2 linked regions of the Sandaracinus amylolyticus genome follow. The protein of the gene in region 2 interacts with the protein of the main gene of each other region in a pairwise test. Links are inferred from orthologs where the notes say so. Each region holds a gene or a part of one and is shown on either strand. Other genes may lie near its edges. The genes, in order: DB32_RS13660 and DB32_RS18650.

Region 1 (11,201 bases), 1.1 Mb from region 2 along the record:
GGGTGTCGCCGGGCCGCGCAGCGCGCGCGCGATCCCCTTCGAGGCGCGCGACGAACGGGTGCGCGCCGACCTTGCCGTGCGCGTACGCCTCGAAGCCCATCGCCTCGATCACCTCGACGCGCAGCAGGATGTCCGCGTGGCCGTTCGCGCTGGGCAGCACGTCGTGCGGGCGGATGCCGGCGAGCACGCTCTTGCTCGCGATGCGATCGTTCTGCGGCAGCTGCGCGTCGAGACCGTCGGCGCGGATGCGCCCGTCGACGATCTCGCCGGGCACGAAGTTCATCGCGGGCGAGCCGAGGAACGACGCGACGAAGCGGGAGCGCGGCTTCTCGTAGACCTCGAGCGGCGCGCCGATCTGCTCGACGTGGCCCGACTTCAGCACGACGAGGCGATCGGCGAGCGTCATCGCTTCGACCTGGTCGTGCGTGACGTAGATCATCGTCGCGCCCTGCCCTTGCTCCTTGAGGCGAGCGTGCAGGCGCTTGATCTCGACGCGCACGTCGGCGCGCAGCGCGGCGTCGAGGTTCGAGAGCGGCTCGTCGAAGAGGAACACCGAGGGACGGCGCGCGATCGCGCGGCCCATCGCGACGCGCTGGCGCTGGCCGCCGCTCATCTGACGCGGGTAGCGATCGAGGAGCTTCTCGAGGCCGAGCATCTGCGCGACCTCGTCGACGCGCTCGGCGATGGTCTTCGCGTCGGTGCCGCGCAGCTTGAGACCGAAGCCGAGGTTCTCGCGGACCGTGAGGTGCGGATAGAGCGCGTAGCTCTGGAACACCATCGCGACGTCGCGGTCGCGTGGCGGGAGCTGCGTCACGTCGCGATCGCCGATCTTCAGCGTGCCGCCGTCGGGGATCTCGAGGCCGGCGATGGTGCGGAGCAGCGTGCTCTTTCCGCAGCCGCTCGGGCCGACGAGCACGACGAGCTCTCCGTCGCCGACCTCGAGGTCGACTCCGCGCAGGATCGGGTTTCCCCCCAGATCCTTCTTGATTCCGCGCAGGCTCAGCGACGACACGGGGCGGCAGGATGCCGGAGCCTGCGTGACGTTTCCAGAGGGTTTCTCTCTCGTCGCGGAAGTCCGCGCAATCGCACGCGGACGCTGGCCCGGGAGAGCGTGTGGCCCGTCAGCCCTCGGTGTCGCGGACGAGCTGCGCGCGGCAGGCGCGTGCGGCCGCGAGCATCGTGGCGAGCACTGGGTCGGTCGACGCCTGCGCTTCGAGCGCGACGAGGTCGTGATCGAGACGCCGGAGCTCGGCCGAAGCGAGCGTCGAGCGCGTGCGGCGGGGCGTGCGGTGGGTGGTCTCGCGGTGCATGAGCGACACGAAGAGCAGCGCACGTGCCACGCGCCGAGGTGCGAGATCCGGCGGAAATTCGGCCGTCCGGCCACGCGCCTGGCCGGCTGCTGCAGCCGAGGTTTCCAGCGCGGGACGAGGACGTGTCGACGCAGCGCGCGTCTCGCGGATCGCGGGCTCGGAGCACGCGCGGCTCCGCGCCCGGAGCGCGCGGAGCGCCGCGCGATCACCCGAACGCGGGCGTGGCGAAGCTGCGCAGCACGGGATGCGCGGTGCCTCGCACGAGGCGCGTGATCGAGCCGGGGCGCGGCGGGTGGAGGTGGACGCGCTGCGCGTCGCCGATGCCGAGCCGCGTCGCGACGCGACGAACGATGTCGTCGGGCGCGCCCTCGAGGATCTCGTCGTCGTGCGGGGTGTCGCTCGCGTCGAGGTGCGCGCCGCAGTTGTAGGAGACGATGCGAACGCGGCGCTCGGGGTCGACGCGCAGGTGCGTGATCGACGTGTTCGTCGCGCCGATCAGCGGTCGTCCGCGCAGGCCGAGCAGGCGCATCACGATCGAGCGGATCACGCCGCCGTGGGTCACGACGATCACGCGCTCGCCGTCGCGGCCGCTCGCGATCACCGCGTCGAGCGCGCGGTGCACGCGCGCGTCGAACGTGACCATCGACTCGGCGCCGCCGATCGGCATGTCGGTGCCCATCGCCATCGCCTGCACCTCGTCGGGGAAGCGCTCGCGCACCTCGCTGTGGAGGAGGCCGCCCCACGCGCCGAGATCGAATTCGCGCCACGCCGGGTCGTGCACGAAGTCCGCGCCGATCGCGGCGGCGGTGTCGCGCGTGCGCATGAGATCGGACGCGATGCGTCGATCGAAGTGGGCGTTCGCGAGGCGTGCTCCGAGCTTCGCGGCCTCGGCGCGGCCCTGCTCGGAGAGCGGGACGTCGGTCTGGCCCTGCCAGCGACCTTCTGCGTTCCAGATCGATTCGGCGTGACGAACGAGGACGATCTCCACGCGCCGCAGCATGGTGCGGGTGCCCGCTCGCGTCGACGTCGCGCGTTGCCACGCGGCAGAGCACCTCGCTCCGAGAATTGGCACCGTGCCTGCGTGTCGCGCGCGGCATGCGCTCGCGCTTCCGCGCGCTCGCCTCGTGGGCCTCGTTCGTCGCGCTCGTCGCGATCGCGGGGAGCGTGCGCGCGCAGGGCGAGCCTGCGCCGACGACCGGCCTACCGCCGCCCGACGAGCCGCTCGATCTCTCGACACCGCGCCGCGCGCTCCGCTACTTCGACGGCGCGGTCGCCGACGGAGAGTGGATCGACGCCGCGCGCGTGCTCGACCTGCGCGACGTGCCGCCGGAGCGCGCGGTCCCGCGCGGAGAAGGCGCAGCGCGCGCGATCGACGCGGTGCTGACCGATCGCGGCGTGACGCCCGAGTCGCTCCCCGACGAGGCCGAGCCCGGCGGATCCCACGTCGTCGGCGTGGCGTGGATCCCCGGTGTCGAGCCCGGCGTGGTGATGCGGCGCCTCTTGCGCGACGGACGGCCCGTCTGGGTGTTCTCGCGCACCACCGTGCGGGTCGCGCCCGATCTCGCGGCGCGCATCGATCGCGGACCGATCGGGAATCGCCTCGGGCCCGCGCTGCGCGAGCCGCGCTTCGCCGAGCTCGAGCCGTGGCAGTGGATCGGCAGCGCGCTCGCGCTCGTGATCGCGGCGGTGCTCGCGACCGCGACCGGGCGCGCGCTGGTCTGGCTCGTCTGGCGATCGCTGCGCCGCGAGGAGCGCGCGAAGCTGGGACGCGCCGTGAAGCGAGTGCGTCCGCCGGCGAGGCTCGCGCTGACGCTCGCGTACCTCGGGCTGCTCGCGATCCTGCTGCGCTACCCGCCCAGCATCGTCGCCGTGCTCGCGGACGCGTATCGCGCGGCGTGGATCGTCGCGGTCGGATGGCTCGTGGTGCGCGGCATCGACTTCGCGGCGCAGGCGGCGTCGGAGCGCGCCGCCGCGCGGCAGGGCTGGCGCGCGCGCATGGTGCGGACGCGCGTGATCCTCTTGCGGCGCGCGCTCAACGTCGTCGCGACCGTCGTGTTCGCGTCCGTGCTGCTGCTGCAGTTCCCGCCGGTGCGCGAGGTCGGCGTGTCGCTGCTCGCGTCGGCCGGCGTCGCGGGCGTCGTCGTCGGCATCGCGGCGCAGCGCACGCTCGGGAACCTGCTCGCGGGGATCCAGCTCTCGTTCACGCAGCCGCTGCGCGTCGGCGATCAAGTGGTGATCGAGAACGAGTTCGGCACCGTCGAGGAGGTGAACCTCAGCTACGTCGTGGTGCGGGTGTGGGATCAGCGATGTCTGATCGTGCCGATGGCGCGCCTGCTCGAGCTGCCCTTCCAGAACTGGACGCGCGCCGCCGACGATCTCATCGGCGACGTCTTCTTCTACGTCGACTTCGCGACGCCGATCGAGCGGCTGCGCCCCGAGATCGAGCGCTTCGTGCGCGCGCATCCGCTCTGGGACCGTCGCGTGCTCGGGGTGCAGGTCGTCGAAGCGACCGAGCGCGCGGCGAAGGTGCGCGTGCTCGTGAGCGCGCGCGACGCGGGCTCGACGTGGGATCTGCGCTGCGCGACGCGCGAGTTCGTGCTCGGGCTGCTGCAGCGGCTCGAGGGCGGACGCTATCTGCCGCGGATGCGCCTCGACGACGTCGAGCGACCGAGCGAGGGCTCGGGCGCGCGACGCCTCTCGTGATCAGGGCGCCGGATAGACACGCTGGACGCGCGCGTCGATGCGCACGCGGCTCCCGCGCTCGGCGGCGCGCGGCGCGTGACGCGGGACGTGCGCGCGCACCGTGGGCCCGCCGTCGATCGTCGCCTCGAGCTGGATGCGCTCGCCGAGATCCGCGATGCGCGAGATCGTCGCGTGCGCGTCGCCGTCGTCGGCCGGCGCGACGTCGAGATCGCCCGCGCGCACCGCGATGCGCACGCGCTCGCCGGTGCGCGCGCCGACCACCGGAAGGCGCAGCGCGCCGATCGCGATCGCGCCGTTCTCGACGACGCCCTCGAGCACGTTCACGTCGCCGAGGAACGACGCGACGAACGCCGTCGCGGGCGCGTCGTAGAGCGCGGTGGGCGAGCCCTCCTGCTCCACGCGCCCTTCGTTCATCAGCACCACGCGATCGGCGATCTCCAGCGCCTCTTCCTGATCGTGGGTGACGAGCACCGTCGTGACGTGCAGCTCGTCGTGGAGCGTGCGCAGCCACGCGCGCAGCTGGCGTCGCACCTTCGCGTCGAGCGCGCCGAAGGGCTCGTCGAGCAGCAGCACCTGGGGCTCGACCGCGAGCGCGCGCGCCAGCGCGACCCGCTGCCGCTGACCGCCCGAGAGCTGCGACGGATGCCGCTGCGCCATTCCCTCGAGCTGCACGAGCGAGAGCAGCTCGTGCACGCGCGCGCGGATCGTCTCTTCGCTCGGTCGCTCCTTGCGCGGCTTCACGCGCAGCCCGAACGCGACGTTCTCGAACACCGTCATCTCGCGGAAGAGCGCGTAGTGCTGGAACACGAAGCCCACGCCGCGCTCCGCGACGCCCGATGCCGACACGTCGCGCCCCGAGAAGAGCACGCGCCCCGCGTCGGGCGCCTCGAGCCCCGCCATCACGCGCAGCAGCGTGGTCTTGCCCGAGCCCGAGGGACCGAGCAGCGCCACGAGCCCGCCCCGCTCGATGCGCACGGTCACGTCGCGCAGCGCGTGGTGCGCGCGATATCGCTTGGTCACGCCGATCGCTTCGATGCTCATGCGAGCGCTCCTCGGTTCTTCGCGCGCTGCTCGAGCAGCGCCTTCAACGTCAGCGTCACGAGGCCCGACAGCGCGAGCAGCGACGCGACCGCGAACGCCGCGACGAAGTCGTACTCGCCGTAGAGCACCTCGACGTGCAGCGGCAGCGTGTTGGTCTCGCCGCGGATGTGACCGCTCACGACGCTCACCGCGCCGAACTCGCCGGCGGCACGCGCCGCGCAGAGCACACATCCGTAGAGCACGCCCCACTTGATGCGCGGCAGCGTCACGCGCGTGAGGATCGACCAGCCGCCCGCGCCGAGGCTCGCGGCGGCCTCTTCTTCTTCGCGGCCCTGCGCCTCGAGCAGCGGCACGAGCTCGCGGGTCACGAAGGGCAACGTCACGAACAGCGTCGCGAGGATCACACCGGGCACCGCGTACACGATGCGGATGTCGTGATCGGCGAGCATCGGCCCGAAGATCCCGCGCGCGCCGAAGAGCAGCACGAAGAGCAGGCCCGACACGACGGGCGACACCGCGAACGGCAGGTCGACGATCGTCAGCAGCGCGCCCTTGCCCGGGAAGTCGTAGCGCGTGATCGCCCACGCCGAGGCGATGCCGAACGCCGCGTGGAACGGCACGACGACCGCGACCACGAGCGCGGTGAGCTCCAGCGCGTGCAGCGTGTCGGCGTCGGAGATCGCGGCGGCCCAGCGCGCGGGACCTTCGGCGAACGCCTCGACGAACACCACCACGAGCGGCAGCACCAGCAGCACGATCATCGCGACGAGCGAGATCGCGACGATCGCCCACGCCGCGCGCCCGCGCGGCCGCTCACGCGCCCTGTGCGCCACGATCCACCAGCCTTCGTTGCGCGGCGTTCACCGCGAAGAGCAGCCCCGCCGACGCGACCAGCATCGCGAGCGCGACGACCGCGGCGCTCGCGTAGTCGTAGCTCTCGAGGTGCGAGAGGATCCGCAGCGGCGCGATCTCGGTGCGCATCGGCATGTTGCCCGCGATGAACACGACCGAGCCGTACTCGCCGAGCGCGCGTGCGAACGCGAGCGTGGTGCCCGCGACGATCGACGGCATCAGCGAGGGCAGGATGACGCGCAGGAACGTCTGGGCGCGCGACGCGCCGAGCGACGACGCGGCCTCTTCGATCTCGGCGGGCAGATCCTCGATCACCGGCTGCACCGTGCGCACCACGAACGGCAGCCCGGTGAAGAGCAGCGCGATCGCGATGCCCACGCGGTTGAACGCGAGCTCGATCCCGAGCGGCGCGAAGAGCGCGCCGATCCATCCGCTCGGCGCGCACAGCGCGGTGAGCGCGATGCCCGACACCGCGGTCGGCAGCGCGAACGGCACGTCGACGATCGCGTCGAGCAGCCTTCGACCGGGCAGGTCGTAGCGCGCGAGCGTCCATGCGATCGCGACGCCGAGCGGCGCCGCGACGAGCGCGGCGACGGCCGACGCGCCCACGCTGAGCCCGACCGCTGCGAGCGTGCGCGCGTCGGTGAGCGCGCGGACGATCGTGTCCCACGGCGCGCGCGCGACCGCGAGCACGAGCGCGCCGAGCGGCACGAGCACGAGCACCACGAGCACGGTGCCGGTGATCGCGAGCGACGGCGCGAAGCCCGGGATCGATCGCGGAGGGCGTGCCGCGCGCGGAGCGACGGTCGGCGTCGCCTCCGCCTCGGCGGCGACGGGCGTGGTGGTCACGTTCCGCCCTGCCCCGGCTGGTAGATTCGATCGAAGAGCGCGCCCTCCGCGAAGTGCGTCGCGTGCGCGCGCTCCCATCCGCCGAACACCTCTTCGACGGTGAAGAGCGTCATCGTGGGGAACGACTGCGCGTACCGCGCCGCGACGTCGGCGTCGCGCGGTCGGTAGTGCTGGCGCGCCGCGATCTCCTGCGCCTCGGTCGACCAGAGGTGCCGGAGGTACGCCTCCGCGACCTCGCGCGTGTGGTGGCGCTCGACGTTGCGATCGATCCACGCGGCCGGCGGCTCGGCGAGGATGCTCTCGCTCGGGATCACGATCTCGAGCCCCGCGTCGGGGCTCTCCGCGAGCAAGAGGTGCGCTTCGTTCTCCCACGTGAGCAAGACGTCGCCGATGCCGTTGCGCGCGAACGTCGTCGAGCTGCCGCGCGCGCCCGAGTCGAGCACCGGCACGCGCTGATAGAGCGCGCGCACCATCTCGGTGCCCGCCTCGTCGCCGGTGCGTCCGTCGTATCCGTGGCGCAGCGCGTATCCGTACGCGCCGAGGTAGACGTAGCGCGCGCCGCCCGACGTCTTCGGGCTCGGCGCGATCACCTGCGTCTCGCCGCGCACGAGATCGTTCCAGTCGCGGATCCCGCGCGGGTTGCCCCGCCGTACGACGAACACGATCGTCGAGTAGAAGGGCGAGCTGTGATCGGGGAGGCGCGCGGCCCACTGCGGGTCGAGCAGGTGCTGTCCCTCGCGCGCGATCGCGTCGACGTCGAAGGGCAGCGCGAGGCTCACCACGTCCGCGTCGAGCCCGTCGATCACCGCGCGCGCCTGACGGCCCGAGCCTCCGTGCGACATGCGGATCTCGACGCGCTGTCCGCCGTGATCGCGCGCCCACGCGCTCGCGAAGGTCGGGTTTATCTCGGCGTAGAGCTCGCGCGTCGGATCGTTCGAGACGTGGAGCAGCGTGAGAGTCCCCTGCCCGTCGCTCGCGCCGCCGCCGGAACAAGCGGAGAGCGTGATCAGCAGCGCGGAGGAGAGGAGCAGTGGAAGAGCGCGGGCTCGCATCGCGCGGCGCCCTTCGCCAGAGGTATGCCAGCGCGAGAGCCCCGCGGTTTTCACGGGCTGCTCGGCCGCGCCCGTGACCCATCACGGGAGATCCTGGCCTTCCGTGCCAGAGCACGGGAGAATCCGTGAGATGTCACGGATTCCCCCGCGCCGGTCACGGGCCGAAGTCCACGACCGTAGAGGCACCAAGGGTCTCGACACGGGCACGCCTCGTGCTGAGCGCGCCAAGCCCACGATGATGCTCGAGCTCGAGATCTGGCGCGAGGCGTGTCGTCACCTCGACATCCACGACTCGCTCTCGCGCATGTTGCCGGTGCTCGCGAGGCACCTCCCGATCGACGCGATCACCCTGCGCAGGCTCGACGTGCCGCGCGCGCGCCTCGAGACGGTCGCGCAGGTCGGCCGCACGGTCGACGTGACGCAGGCGCCGTTCGAGTTGCCGTCGCCGCAGATGGCGCGCGTGCTCGCGCTGTTCGAGCGACGCACCGCGCATGCGACGCAGCTCGACGGTGACGATCCCCTCTTCGGCGCGACGCCGGGCGAGGATCGAGCGCGCGTCGCGAGCGACGTGATCGTCGCGCCGCTCGCCGACGACGACGGCCCCGCCGGCGTGCTCGCGCTGATCGCGCGCGATGGCGCGAAGGTGAGCGCGGACCACGCGAAGCTCGTGAGCACGATCGTCGAGCCGCTCGTCGTGGCGCTCGCGAACGATCGCCGCGTGCACGAGCTCGCGCAGCTCCGCGAGGCGGCGCTCGCCGAGAACCGCGCGCTGCTCACGCGGCTCAATCGCCAGAGCATCGTCGAGTCGATCATCGGCGAGCGCGGCGGCTTGCGCACGCTGATGGAGCGCGTCGAGCAGGTCGCGAACGCCGACGTGCCGGTGCTGCTGCTCGGCGAGACCGGCTCGGGCAAAGAAGTGATCGCGCGCGCGCTCCACGAGCGATCGCGGCGGCGCGAAGGGCCGATGGTGCGCGTGAACTGCGGCGCGATCCCGAGCGAGCTGATCGACAGCGAGCTCTTCGGGCACGAGCGCGGCTCGTTCACCGGCGCGGTGGGCACGCGCAAGGGCTGGTTCGAGCGCGCCGACGGCGGGACGCTCCTGCTCGACGAGGTCGGCGAGCTGCCCGCGGCGGCGCAGGTGCGCCTCTTGAGGATCCTGCAGGAGGGCACGCTCGAGCGCGTCGGCGGTCAGCGCACGCTTCACGTCGACGTTCGCATCGTCGCGGCGACGCATCGCGATCTGCATCAGATGGTGCAAGCGGGTCAGTTCCGCGAGGACCTCTGGTATCGACTCTCGGTGTTCCCGCTGCGCCTGCCACCGGTGCGCGAGCGGCTCGAAGATCTCCCCGAGCTCGCGTCGCACTTCGCGGCGCGCGCGGGCGCGCGGCTCGGCGCAGGACCGCTCACGCCGACGCGCGAGGATCTGCACCTGCTGCTCGCGTACTCGTGGCCGGGCAACGTGCGCGAGCTCGCGGCGGTCATCGAGCGCGCGGCGATCCTCGGGCACGGCAGGAAGCTCGAGGTCGCGGCGGCGCTCGGCCTCGGCGGGCCGCTGCCGACGCCGTCGCGCCTCCCCGCGAGCACGCCGCGCGCGGAGACGAACGGGCACGGAACGACGCTGCCCGCGATCGACGCGAGGTCGCAGAAGCTCGACGACGTGGTCGTCGCGCACATCGAGCGTGTGCTCGCGTCGACGCGCGGTCGCATCGAGGGCCCGAAGGGCGCGGCCGCGCTGCTCGGCATCAACCCGCACACGCTGCGCGCGCGCATGAGGAAGCTGCGGCTCGACTGGAGCCGGTTCCGCGGCGCCGACGCCGACTGATCGCGCTGCGTGACCCGATCGGCGCGCGTCGCGCCACTGGCGCTCCTGGGACCCCAGGAGGACCATGTCGCCTCGCGATCGATCGACGAACGGCCCGGCAGAGCGACGGCTGCGACGTCGCGTGTTCCTCACCGCGCTCGGGCTCGGTCTCGCCGCGCCGTTCGCGACGCGCCTCGCGCGGCTCGTGAGCGCGCAGGCGGAGCGACCGAAGCGGCTCTTCGTCTTCTACGTGCCGCACGGCGCGCCGCCCGAGCACATGAACCCCGTCGGGTCGGGCGCGAGCTTCTCGCTCGAGGGCAGCGGGGTCGGCGTGTTCGGCCCGCTCGAGCGATGGAAGCACCTGACGACGGTGCTGCGCGGGCTCGAGATCAAGGATCACTCGAACCACGCGGCGATCCGCGCAGTGCTCACCGACGGCGGCGACGTGTCGATCGACTTCGCGATCGCGCGCGCGCTCGAGACGCGGCCGCTCGTGCTCGGCGCGCTGCCGCATCGCGCGGGTGGGCTCGACGCGGATTCGTTCCTGGTGCGCGACGGCGAGTGGGTGCGGCCGATCTCGAACCCGGTGCGCGCCTACGACGAGACGTTCGCGGGCATCGGCGGCGGCACCGGGCCCGATCCGGTCTCCGACGAGGTCGCGTTCCGCAACGCCGCGCTCGAGCTCACCGAGGGCGAGCTCGACACGCTGTCGCGCTCGCTCCGTGGGCTCACGCGCGAAGAGGACAAGCTCGCGCGGCACCTCGCGGCGGTGCGCACGCTGCGCGCGGAGATCGAGATGCCGCCGCCGGGCGGTGGCGGGACGTGCACGACGCGTCCGGCGATCGCGCGCGTGGACGCGCTGCGGGGGAACGACGACGCGTTCTTCCTCCGCGACGAGAACTTCGGCGCGATCGCGCAGGCACAGGTCGAGATCGCGGCGAACGCGCTGCTCTGCGGCGTGACGCGCGTCGCGACGATCCAGAACATGTACGTGAACGCCAACGTGCCCTTCGGGCACATCGGCATTCCCGAGGGGCACCACGAGCCGATCTCGCACTCGCTCAACGGACCGGGGCGCGAGAAGTTCGCGCGGTGTCAGCGCTGGATGTACGAGCAGGTCGCGCGCGTCGCGGAGATCCTCGACGTGCCCGATCCCGAAGATCCGTCGCACACCGCGCTCGAGAACTCGGTGCTGCTCGTGACGAGCGAGATCGCGGACGGCAACGGGCACCTCTCGCGCAAGGCCGAGGTGTGGGTCGAAGGTCGCGCGCACCAGCAGTTCGTCCCGACGGTCGTGATCGGCGGCGGCGGCGGCGCGCTGCGCGGTGGTCAGGTGATCGACTTCGAGAACCGCGCGCACGGTGACGCGCTGCTCACGATCGCGCAGGCGATGGGCGCGCCGATGACGAGCTTCGGCATGAACGGGCGCTCGCCCATCGCGGAGATGCGGGCATGACGCGCGTGCTGCTCATCGCGCTGTGTGGCGCGCTCGCGGGATGTCTCGGCCAGATCGGCGGTCCTGCGGCAGGGCCCGACGGTGTGCCGACCGATCGTCCACCGACCGACGAGCCCGATCCCCCGGTGGTCCCGCCG
Region 2 (11,127 bases):
ATCATGTCGCTCAGCGAGAGCTTCAGATCCGCCGTGTCCGACACGCTCTTCGGCAGTCCGTACGAGCCGCCGATCACGAACGCGAGCGCGGGCACCGCGCCGATCTCGCACTGCTCGACGTAGCGCGCGAACTTCTCGCTCGTCATGCGCCGGCCCTCGACCTCGAGCGCGACCACGCGCGCGCGCGCCGGGATCGCCTTGCGGAAGCGCGCCTCGACCTCGGACGTGCTGCCGTCCTCGAGCTCGATCTCGTCGAGCTTCGCGTAGCGCTTGATGCGCTTCTCGTAGTCGTCGATCGCGTCGCGCAGGCCGCGCTCCTTCACGCGGCCCACGGCGATGATCGCGATCTTCATCCGCGCGACGCGGGCGCCGGACCGGGCACCGTCACGCGCGCGGCGTCGATCCAGAGCGACTCGAGGTCGTAATAGCCACGCACGTCGTGGTGGAAGATGTGGACGACGACGTCGCCGAAATCCATGAGCACCCACGCGCCGCCGGGCAGACCCTCGACGCCGAGGCACTTGTTCTTGGTCTTCTGCTCGACGTCCTCCGCGATGCCGCGCGCGAGCGCGTTCACCTGACGATCGCTCGTGCCGCTCATCACGACGACGTAGTCCGCGTAGTCGACCTTGCCCGCGACGTCGATGATCTCGACGTTCACGGCCTTCTTGTCGAGCGCCGCCTCGGCCACCGCGAGCGCCACGCCGCGCGCGACTTCGTTCGCGCTCGGCGCCGCCTTCGGAGCGGCCTTGGTGCGCGTCGTGCGCGTCTTCGGCGCGGCGGGCTTGCTCGCTGCCTTCTTCGTCGTCGTCTTCTTGGTCGCGGCCGTCTTCGTCGCCGCCGTCTTCGTCGCGGCCTTCTTCGTCGCGGTCTTCTTCGTGCCGCTCGCCCCGTTGCCCGTCTTCTTGCGCGCCGTCGCCACTCGATTGCTCCAATTCGTCCGCGCGCGTCAGCCGCGGACCTGCCCTTCACCGTACGCGATCCACTTCCGCGTGCAGAGCTCTTCGAGGCCCATCGGGCCGTAGGCGTGCAGCTTCGTGGTCGAGATGCCCATCTCGGCGCCGAGCCCGAGCTCGCCGCCGTCGTTGAACCGCGTCGACGCGTTCACGAGCACGCAGCTCGCGTCGACCTCGCGGATCCATCGCTGCGCGTGATCGTAGCGCCGCGTGACGATCGCCTCGGTGTGCAGCGAGCCGTGCTTCGCGACGTGCGCGAGCGCGCCGTCGATGCCGTCCACCACCGCGACCGAGAGCACGAGGTCGAGGTACTCCGCGTCCCAGTCCTCGTCCGTCGCTTCCTTCATGTCGGGCGCGAGCGCGCGGGCGCGCGCGTCACCGCGCAGCTCGACCTTCGCGGCCGTCATCGCGCGCGCGACGCGCGGCACGAACTCCTTCGCGCACGCGGCGTCGACGAGCAGCGTCTCCATCGCGTTGCACACGCCGGGGCGCTGCACCTTCGCGTTGAGCGCGATCTTCTCCGCGAGCTCGAGGTCCGCGTCGCCGTCGACGTAGACGTGACACACGCCCTTGTAGTGCTGGATGACCGGCACCGTCGCGTTCTCGCTGACGTACCGGATGAGCCCCTCACCTCCGCGCGGGATCAGCAGATCGAGCACGCCGCTCAGCTTCACCATCACGGCGAGCGCGGCGCGATCCGTCGTCGGGATCAGCGTCACCGCGGCCGGGTCGAGGCCTTCTTCTTCCAGGGCGCGCGCGAAGAGCTGCGCGATCGCCGCGTTGCTCCGCGCCGCTTCCGAGCCGCCGCGCAGCAGCACCGCGTTGCCGCTCTTCAGGCAGAGCGCCGCGGCCTCGGCGGTCACGTTGGGGCGCGACTCGTACACGATGCCGACGAGTCCGAGCGGCACCTTCATGCGCCCCACGAGCAGCCCGTTCGGGCGGCGCACCATCTCGTCGATGCTGCCCACCGGATCGGCCGCACGCGCGATCTCCTCGCACGCGAGCGCCATCTTCTCGATGCGCGGGCCGTCGAGCGTGAGCCGATCGATCATCGCGGCCGAGAGCCCGGCCGCCTTGCCGCGCTCCACGTCGGCGCGGTTCGCCTCGATCAGCGCGGGCGTGGACTCGCGGAGCAGCCGCGCCGCCCGCCCGAGCGTGGCGTTCTTGCGCTGCGTGCTCGCGATCGCGATCGCACGTCCGGCCTGCTTGGCGCGCTCGGCGAGGCGCCGCACCTCGGTCGCGAGCCCGTTGTCGGTCTCCACGCGCGCGAACCTAGCACAACGGTCCGGCCTCGCTGCGTCCCCGCCGACGCGCCTCTGCGCAAGGATCTGCGCACCTGGTTTCGCACGGAGCGCCTTGAAATCGGGCGATCTCGCGTCACAACCTCACCGCCTTCGGCGTCCTCGGGGCGCTGATCACGCGCGGAAGAACACGATGGAACCGAGCCAGACCGCCCCCTCCGAGCGTCCCCTCGCTGCGTCGCAGCGCGTCGCGCCCGATGCCTGGCCGCCTGGTCGTCGCAGCGCGAAGGAGCTCCTCGCCGCGGCGAAGGAGTTCGGCAAGGAGGACCGCGCGCGCAGCTGGTTCCACGTCGTCGAGACGTTCGGCGTGCTCGCTGCGCTCTCGGCGACGACGATCGCCGCGCCGTGGCTCGTGGTGCGCGTGATCGCCGCCGTGGTGATGGGGCTGACGATCGTCCGCGCGTTCATCCTCTACCACGACTACATGCACAACTCGCTGCTCCGCGGCTCGAAGGTCGCGAAGTGGATCATGTACGGGTTCGGCGTGTACGTGCTGACGCCGCCCAACGTCTGGCGCCAGACCCACAACTATCATCACGCGAACACCGCGAAGATCGTCGGCTCGCACGTCGGCTCGTACCTGATGGTCACGACCGAGATGTGGAAGCAGATGACGCCCACGCAGCGCCTCGTCTACAAGGCGTACCGTCATCCGCTGACCATCTTCTTCGCGTACTTCACCGTGTTCTTCTACGGGATGTGCGTGAGCTCGTTCCTGCGGAACCCGAAGAAGAACTGGGACTCGGCGCTCGCGGTCGTGCTGCACGTCGCCGCGTGGATCGCGCTGATCGCGCTCGCGGGCTTCGAGGTGTTCTTCGTCGCGTACTTCCTCCCGCTCTTCGTCGCGACGATGAGCGGCGCGTACCTCTTCTACGCGCAGCACGACTTCCCCGAGATGCACGTGCAGCCGCGCGAGACGTGGGAGTACACGCGCGCGGCGCTCGAGAGCTCGAGCTACATGAAGACCGGGCCCGTGATGGCGTGGTTCACCGGGAACATCGGCTACCACCACGTGCATCACCTCAACCCCGGCATCCCGTTCTATCGGCTGCCCGAGGCGATGGCGTCGATCCCCGAGCTGCAGAGCCCGAAGGGCACGACCTCGCTGCACCCGCGCGACATCGTCGCGTGCTTCCGGGCGAAGCTGTGGGACGCGGAGCAGAGCCGCATGGTCGGGTACCCCGAGGGGACCTGATCGCATCGAGACGAGCGCTCGCGCTCCGGCGCCCTCTCCGCTCGAGTCGAGATGAGATCTCGGGCCTCGGCGCCCTCTCCGTTCGAGTCGAGATGAGATCTCGGCCTCTCGACGCCCTCTCCGTTCGAATCGAGACGAGATCTCGGCCCTCGACGCCTTCTCCGTTCGAAACGAGATGACGATCCGAGGCTCCGACGCCTTCTCCGTTCGAAACGAGATGAGATCTCGGGCCTCGACGCCCTCTCCGTTCGAATCGTGACAACGATCCGGGGCTCCGACGCCTTCTCCGTCGAATCGAGATGAGATCCCGGGCCTCGGCGCCCGCTCCGTCCGAATCCTGACGGCGATCCGGGCGCGCGAGCGCGCGTGAGTCCTCTCGTCCTGCGTGCACGGGGCGCGTGGTAACTCCCCGCGCATATGACGACCGCTCGCACGATCCGCGCGCCGCGCGGCACGACGCTGCGCTGCAAGGGATGGGCGCAGGAAGCCGCGCTGCGCATGCTGATGAACAACCTCGATCCCGAGGTGGCCGAGCGCCCCGAGGACCTCGTGGTCTACGGCGGCACCGGCAAGGCGGCGCGCAGCTGGGAAGCGTTCGACGTGATCGTGCGCGAGCTCGAGCGGCTCGGCGACGACGAGACGCTGCTCGTGCAGAGCGGCAAGGCGGTCGGGAAGTTCCGCACGCACGCGGACGCGCCGCGGGTGCTGATCGCGAACTCGCTGCTCGTGCCGAAGTGGGCGACGTGGGAGGAGTTCCGCCGCCTCGAGGCGATGGGCCTGACGATGTTCGGCCAGATGACGGCCGGCTCGTGGATCTACATCGGCACGCAGGGGATCCTGCAGGGCACGTACGAGACCTTCGTCGCCGCGGGCGTGCAGCACTTCGGTGGCCAGCAGAGTGGTGGCAAGCAGAGTGGTGGCCCGTGGAAGGGCCGCTGGATCCTGAGCGCAGGGCTCGGCGGCATGGGCGGCGCGCAGCCGCTCGCCGCGACGATGGCGGGCGCGTGCTTCCTCGGCGTCGAGATCGATCCGTCGCGCGCCGAGAAGCGGAAGAAGGACCGCTACGTCGATCGCATCACGTCCTCGCTCGACGAGGCGCTCGCGTGGATCGACGAAGCGCGCAAGAAGGGTGACGCGCTCAGCGTCGCGCTCGTCGCGAACGCAGCGGACGTCTACCCCGAGCTCGTCGCGCGCGGCATCACGCCCGACTTCGTGACCGAGCAGACCGCGGCGCACGATCCGCTCGTCGGCTACGTCCCGCCGGGGCTCACGCTCGATCAAGCGGCCGCGCTGCGCCGCGACGATCCCGAGTCGTACGTCGCGCGCGCGAAGCAGGGCATGGCGATCGAGGTGCGCGCGATGCTCACGATGGTCGAGCGCGGCGCGTTCGCCTGCGACTACGGGAACAACATCCGCGCGCACGCGAAGGACGTCGGCGTCGAGCGCGCGTTCGACATCCCGGGCTTCGTGCCGGCGTACGTGCGGCCGCTCTTCTGCGAAGGAAAGGGCCCGTTCCGCTGGGTCGCGCTGAGCGGCGATCCCGAGGACATCGAGGTGACGGATGCGGCGGTGAAGGAGGTCGTGCCGAACGATCCGCACCTGCACCACTGGCTCGACATGGCCGAGGAGCGCATCGCGTATCAGGGCCTGCCCGCGCGCATCTGCTGGCTCGGGTACGGCGACCGTCATCGTGTCGGGCTGAAGTTCAACGAGCTCGTGCGCACCGGGAAGGTGAAGGCGCCGATCGTCATCGGTCGTGATCACCTCGACTGCGGATCGGTCGCGAGCCCGAACCGCGAGACCGAGGCGATGAAGGACGGCAGCGACGCGATCGCCGACTGGGCGATCCTCAACGCGCTCGTGAACACGTCGTCGGGCGCGACGTGGGTGAGCGTCCATCACGGCGGCGGCGTGGGCATCGGGTACTCGCTGCACGCGGGCATGGTCGTCGTCGCCGATGGCACCGACGCGGCGGCGAAGCGGCTCGAGCGCGTGCTCACGAGCGATCCCGGCATGGGCGTGATCCGCCACGCGGACGCCGGCTACGAGATCGCGATCGACACCGCCGAGAAGAAGGGCGTGCACGTCCCGCATCGGTCGCGATGACGCACGATCTCGTCATCCGGAACGCGCACGTCGTGACGTGCGCGGGCGCGGGCCCGAGCGCGAAGGAGCGCCTCGGGATCGTGCCCGACGGCGCGATCGCGATCCGTGGAGATCGCATCGCGTGGATCGGCGCGGACGCGGATCGACCGCGCGATGCGGCGCGCGAGATCGATGCCGGGCGGCGGGTGGTGCTGCCGGGGCTCGTCGACGCGCACACGCACCTCGTGTTCGCGGGGACGCGCATCGACGAGCTCGCGCGGAAGATGGCGGGCGAGGACTATCGCGCGATCGCCGCGTCGGGCGGTGGGATCGCGGCGAGCGTGCGCGCGACGCGCGCGGCGAGCGAGGACGAGCTCTTCGCGCGCGCGAAGGCGCGTGCCCTCGCGATGCGCGCGTGCGGCACGACGACGGTCGAGGTGAAGAGCGGGTACGGGCTCGACCTCGCGACCGAGACGCGCCTGCTCGCGGTGGGTCGACGCCTCGCGCGCGAAGGCGTGGTGAGCACGACGACGACGTTCCTCGGTGCGCACGCGATCCCGCCCGAGCGCGCGGGCGATCGCGAGGGCTATCTGCGCGACGTGATCGACGTGATGATCCCCGCGATCGCCGAGGCGAAGCTCGCGGACGCGTGCGACGTGTACCTCGACGAGAACGCGTTCACGCGCGACGAGGCCGGCCGCGTGCTCTCGGCGGCGAAGGCGCGCGGATGGTTGCTCAAGGCACACATCGGACAGTTCCGTGATCTCGGCGGCGCGGAGCTGCTCGCGGAGCTCGGCGCGCTCAGCGGCGATCACCTCGAGGACGTGTCGGACGCGGGGCTGCGCGCGATGGCTTCGGCCGGCGTGCGCGCGGTGCTGCTCCCGGGTGCGTGGCGGACGCTGCGCCAGAAAGCGCCCGACGCTGCGCGGATGCGCGCCCACGGCGTCGCGATGGTCGTCGCGACGGACTGCAACCCGGGCACCTCGGCGTGCGTCGATCTGCCGCTCTGTGCGGCGCTCGCGGTGCGCGACGCAGGGCTCACGCTCGAAGAGGCGCTCCTCGCGATCACCGTCGAGGCCGCGGGCGCGCTGGGGCTCGCGGATCGCGGCCGGATCGCGGTCGGCGCGCGCGCCGATCTCGCGTGTTACGACGAGTCCGATCCGCGCGCGCTCGCGTACGCGCTGGGCGGAACCCGCGCACGCTGGATCGCGCTCGGCGGACGCGTGATCGAAGACGCGGATCGGACCGGACACGATCGCGCCCTCTGGTAGAATCGCACTCGTGTCCGACCTCGAGCTGCACGAGATCGACTACGAAGCCGCTTACTCCGGTTACCTCGATCGCTTCTCCAAGCGCTTCGGCGAACGTCCCGAGGGCGCGTTCGTCAAGTTCGGCAAGCACATGGTCCAGAAGCTCCCGCGCGGCGAGTTCCCGCGGCGGCTCGATCACTACGTGCAGCTGCACCGCGCGGTGAAGGACATGCTCGAGACGGGCTCGACCATCAGCGACGCGCTGGTGCTCGACTTCGTCGAGGCGAGCGCGTGGATCGGCATCCAGGCGCCGGACATGTACTCGATGTTCCGCGGTGAGCTGGGCGATCCGAAGCTCGCTGCGCCGAACCTCGACACCACGGTCGATCACCGGATCTCGACGCAGCGCACGCTTCCCTCGAGCGAGGACCCGCTGCGCTCGACCGCGCGCGATCTGCCGTCGTCGCGCGAGCGCTCGCCGATGACGAGCAGCAGCGAGCTGCGCGCCGATCTGACCGAGCCCGAGATCCACGTCGGCGGCTCCGCGGACGAATGAGCTGCGACATACTCGCGGCATGACACAGTCCGTTCGCGCCCGTGTGATCGCCGGTGCGCTCTTCCTCGTCACGGCCGCGCTCGGCAGTGGCTGCGATCTGACGACGAAGCACTGGGCCGAGGAGACGCTCCGCGACGTGCCCGGGCAGACGCTCTCGCTGATCGCGCCGCACGTCGACCTCACGCTGCGCTTCAACGAGGGCACGGCGTTCAGCGTCGTGCGCGATCTCGGCGCGGCGCGCGCGGTGCTCGGCGGGCTCGCGCTGGTCGTGGCGATCGCGCTCTTCGTGATGGCGATCCGCTCGCCCGAGAGCCGCATGCGCGCGCTCGCGCTCGGCCTCGTCGCGGGCGGAGCGATCGGCAACGGGCTCGATCGCATCACGCGCTCGGGCGTCGTCGACTTCGTCGAGATCCACTATCCGTGGGGCGGCAGCTGGCCCGCGTTCAACGTCGCCGACGTGCTCGTCGCGGTCGGCGCCGCGCTGCTGATCCTCGATGGGTGGCGCGCCGCGCGCGCACATCAGTCGGCGGGCACGCCGGGGATCGGATAGCCGCGCCACAGCCAGAGCAGCGTCTCGGGGAGCGTCTGCCGCACCACGCGTCGATCGACGTGCCCCGCGTCCTCCGACCAGAGGAAGCGGTAGTGGTAGCCACGCTCCTCGAGCACGTCGGACATGCGGCGGTTCGCGTCCATCCAGTCGTGCAGTCCGTCGCTCCCGAAACGCAGATCGTTCTCGCCGACCTGCAGGAACACGCGGATCGGCTTCACCGCTTCGTCGCGGATCATGTGCTCGTGGTACTCCCACGCGCCGCGCGGGTGCTCGTCGTCGCGGTGCTGCGCGACGAACGTGCCCGAGTACGTGAGCACGCGTCGATAGAGCTCGGGATGGAACCACGCCATCGTGAAGGCGCACGCGCCGCCCGAGCTGCCGCCCATCGTCGCGCGACCTTCGGGGTCGCTCGTGAGGCGTAGATCCGGGTAGTCCGCGCGGATGTCGGGGCGCATCGGGATCAGCGGCAGGACCTCGGTCTCGATGAAGCGCGTGTAGTGATCGGACACGCGATCGTACTCGAGGCCTCGCTCGCTCCCCGGGCCGTCGCCCGGGCCCGGATTGATGAAGATGCCGACGACGTGCGGGAGTCGGCCCTGATGGATCAGCGTGTCGAGGGCGGCGGTGACGTCGGCGACGTAGCCGCCGCCGTCCTGGATCACCATGAACGGCGCGTCGGTGCCGTTCACGTACTGGCGCGGGACGTAGATCCAGAGATCGCGCGTGTAGCGACCGGTGACGCCGGGATAGATCTCGCTGTCCTCCGACTGCATCGAGAAGCGGTACACGCGGCCGCGCGGCGCGTCGTCGGGGACGCGCATCTCGGGCGCGTCGGCGTAGCTCGGGCCGATCGTGAAGTCGCCGTCGCCCTCGGTGCCGGGATCCATCACGGTCGGCGGCGGCGGGCCGGCGTCGATCGTCGGCGTCGAGGCATCTTCGTCGGGGACGAACGCGTCGATCGTCGCTGCATCGCTCGGCGCACCGGCATCGCGTGGAGGCGCGGGTGTCGCGGCGTCCTCCGCGCGCGGGAGGTCGCCTCCGAGATCACCGACGCATGCCGCGAGGAGGAGCGCACAGACCGGAGCGAAGCGGGCGAAGCACGCGGCGACGTCGTTCAAAGGGCCTCCTGCGCGAGCGCGCGCGTGTCGCGCTCAGCAGGTCGCGTGCCCTCGTCGCGCGCGTGGTGCCGCGAGGCGCCGGCCCTGTTTTCGGCGGATTCTCGGAGCGATCACCGCGAGGTCGAGCGGAGCGCGGCGCGCGCCTCGGCGCACCGCGTGCTCCGCTCCGCGATCAGATCCCGCGCGGCACCGTCTCGAGGTTCTCGATCTGATCGAGCGCCCAGCGGATCAGCGCGCTGCGCGTCATGCGGCGGTGGCCGCGCGCCTTGAGCGCGGCGACCTTCTCGTCGAGGCGCGCGAGGTCTTCCTTGTACATCGAGATGCAGATGATCTCGTAGTGGTCGGGCTTCGGCTTCTGGACGCGCTTGCGCTTGCCGCTGCTCGGCTCGGCCTCGGGCGTGGTCTTCGCGACCGTCCGGGACGGCGTCTCGGCGCGATAGAACGTCTCGCGCAGGACCTCGCGCACTTCTCCGTCGTCGAACAGCTCGCGCACGGCGCGCGCGTGAGGATCGGCTGCCATCGTCACGACTCCTTCAGCTGGCGGCCAGGGCGACCTCGCCGGTGTGCCCCTCGTGGCGGTCGAGCAGGCGCGTGTCGCCGCGGAGGCGTCGCACGTGCTCGACGAGGACCGAGTAGTCGAGCGCGCCGTGGCTGTCGGGCGCGTACTCGAAGATCGTCTGCTTGGCGCTCGGCGCCTCGCGCAGCTTGGTGTTCACGCGGATCGGCGGCAGGCAGCGCTCGCCGAAGTGATCCTGGAGCGCCGAGACCGAGTCGCGCGCGATCTTGTTGCGCACGTCGTAGAACGTCGGGAGCACGCCGAGCAGCGCGACGTCGTGCTTGAGCAGCTCACGCACGTGCTTGAGCGTGCGCAGCACCTGCTTCACGCCGACGAGCGAGAGGTAGTCGCACGAGACCGGCACGAGGATGCTGTCCGCGTAGACGAGCGCGTTCTGGTTCATCAGCGAGAGCGCGGGCGCGCAGTCGAGCACGACGACGTCGTAGCCCGTGACGCGATCCCCGAGGCGCTCGCGCATCACGCGATCACGATTGGGGCGCGTCGCGAGGTGGAGCTCGGCGGCCGCGAGCAGCTCGTTGGAGGTCAACACGTGCAGGCGATCGTCGACGGGCACCGCGGCGTCCATCGCGTTCACGCCGTGGACGAGCACGTGATAGAGCGTCTTCTCGCCGCGGATGCCGAGCGACGCGCCGACGTTGCCCTGACCGTCGGCGTCGACGAGCAGGACCTTGTTGCCCGCGGCGGCGAGACCGGCCGCGAGGTTCACCGCCGTCGTCGTCTTGCCGGTGCCGCCCTTGTGGTTGAACACCGCGATGCGTCGCGGTCCGCTCGCGACGGGCGCGCCCGCGCGGTTCACGCGCAGCACGCCGGCGCGCGCCGCGTTGCGGCACTCCATCGTGCAGAAGTGCGTCGGTGCGCCGTCCTTCACCTGCACCTGGAACGGGTACTCGAGCGTGAAGCCCTTCCCGCACACGTCGCACTTGCAGCCTGAAGCATCGGCGCCTGCGCCAGCGGCGCTCGTCGCGGTGGTACCCACGGACGAGTAGCCGAGGCTCGCCTGCTGACAGCCCTGCGAGCAGAAGTAGTGGAAGGTCCCGTGCTCCTCGCGCACCTGGTAGCGGAAGCGGACCTGGAACGAGCGCTCGCACACGGAGCACGTCGAGAGCGGTGTGTCGACCACGCGCGTCTCTCCTCGAGGTGGCGGCGCGCGACCCGTTCGTGCGCCTCGCACCCGGATGCCGGAACGCGCGCGAGAAATCAAAAAAGTGACGAGCCCGCGTGCGAGACTCTCGACATGCGCGGTCTCTGGATTGTCCTCGCACCGCTCATCGCGAGCTGCGGCGCCTCGTCGACCCGGATCGCGACGCCGCACACCGCGAGCTTCCCGACCGAGCTGCACGGCTTCCGCTTCGGCATGAATGTCGACGAGGCACACGCAGCGTGCGCGGGCGAGTGGCACGCGACCGACGTGATGGCCGCCGACCCGGCGCACGGGCTGCCGCGCGCTCGCTCCGCGTTCTGCACGCCGCCGCTGCGCGAGTGGTCGATCGATCTCGATCTCCGCGGAGATCCCGAACGGCTCGCGGTCATCGGCGAGAC

The links.
Region 1: the proteins of DB32_RS18650 (region 2) and DB32_RS13660 interact in binary tests that used the Escherichia coli proteins (3 or more experiments, as listed by UniProt). The link is inferred for Sandaracinus amylolyticus from one-to-one orthologs.

What each region holds. Positions count from the first base shown.
Region 1 is NZ_CP011125.1:3,245,455-3,256,655, reverse strand. The notes cover bases 3,035-6,000. They hold DB32_RS13660 (sulfate/molybdate ABC transporter ATP-binding protein), read right to left. Parts: upstream 5,055-6,000; coding sequence 4,014-5,054; downstream 3,035-4,013. Other genes in these bases: cysT (sulfate ABC transporter permease subunit CysT), read right to left, coding at 5,868-6,000; cysW (sulfate ABC transporter permease subunit CysW), read right to left, coding at 5,051-5,839; DB32_RS13665 (mechanosensitive ion channel family protein), read left to right, coding at 3,035-4,013. Also shown: DB32_RS13680 (ABC transporter ATP-binding protein), read right to left, coding at 1-1,012; DB32_RS13675 (hypothetical protein), read right to left, coding at 1,122-1,340; DB32_RS13670 (histidine phosphatase family protein), read right to left, coding at 1,516-2,298; more of DB32_RS13665, read left to right, coding at 2,406-3,034; more of cysT, read right to left, coding at 6,001-6,755; DB32_RS13645 (sulfate ABC transporter substrate-binding protein), read right to left, coding at 6,752-7,807; DB32_RS13640 (sigma-54 interaction domain-containing protein), read left to right, coding at 7,938-9,629; DB32_RS13635 (DUF1552 domain-containing protein), read left to right, coding at 9,694-11,064; DB32_RS13630 (DUF1592 domain-containing protein), read left to right, coding at 11,061-11,201. UniProt on the Escherichia coli protein: Part of the ABC transporter complex CysAWTP involved in sulfate/thiosulfate import. Responsible for energy coupling to the transport system.
Region 2 is NZ_CP011125.1:4,383,844-4,394,970, reverse strand. The notes cover bases 85-2,976. They hold DB32_RS18650 (glutamate-5-semialdehyde dehydrogenase), read right to left. Parts: upstream 2,219-2,976; coding sequence 950-2,218; downstream 85-949. Other genes in these bases: DB32_RS18645 (fatty acid desaturase family protein), read left to right, coding at 2,391-2,976; rsfS (ribosome silencing factor), read right to left, coding at 350-922; DB32_RS18660 (23S rRNA (pseudouridine(1915)-N(3))-methyltransferase RlmH), read right to left, coding at 85-353. In the rest of the region: more of DB32_RS18660, read right to left, coding at 1-84; more of DB32_RS18645, read left to right, coding at 2,977-3,452; hutU (urocanate hydratase), read left to right, coding at 3,870-5,558; hutI (imidazolonepropionase), read left to right, coding at 5,555-6,808; DB32_RS18630 (hypothetical protein), read left to right, coding at 6,819-7,343; lspA (signal peptidase II), read left to right, coding at 7,363-7,893; DB32_RS18620 (alpha/beta hydrolase), read right to left, coding at 7,863-9,011; DB32_RS18615 (hypothetical protein), read right to left, coding at 9,184-9,531; DB32_RS18610 (ParA family protein), read right to left, coding at 9,545-10,708; DB32_RS18605 (hypothetical protein), read left to right, coding at 10,823-11,127. UniProt on the Escherichia coli protein: Catalyzes the NADPH-dependent reduction of L-glutamate 5-phosphate into L-glutamate 5-semialdehyde and phosphate. The product spontaneously undergoes cyclization to form 1-pyrroline-5-carboxylate.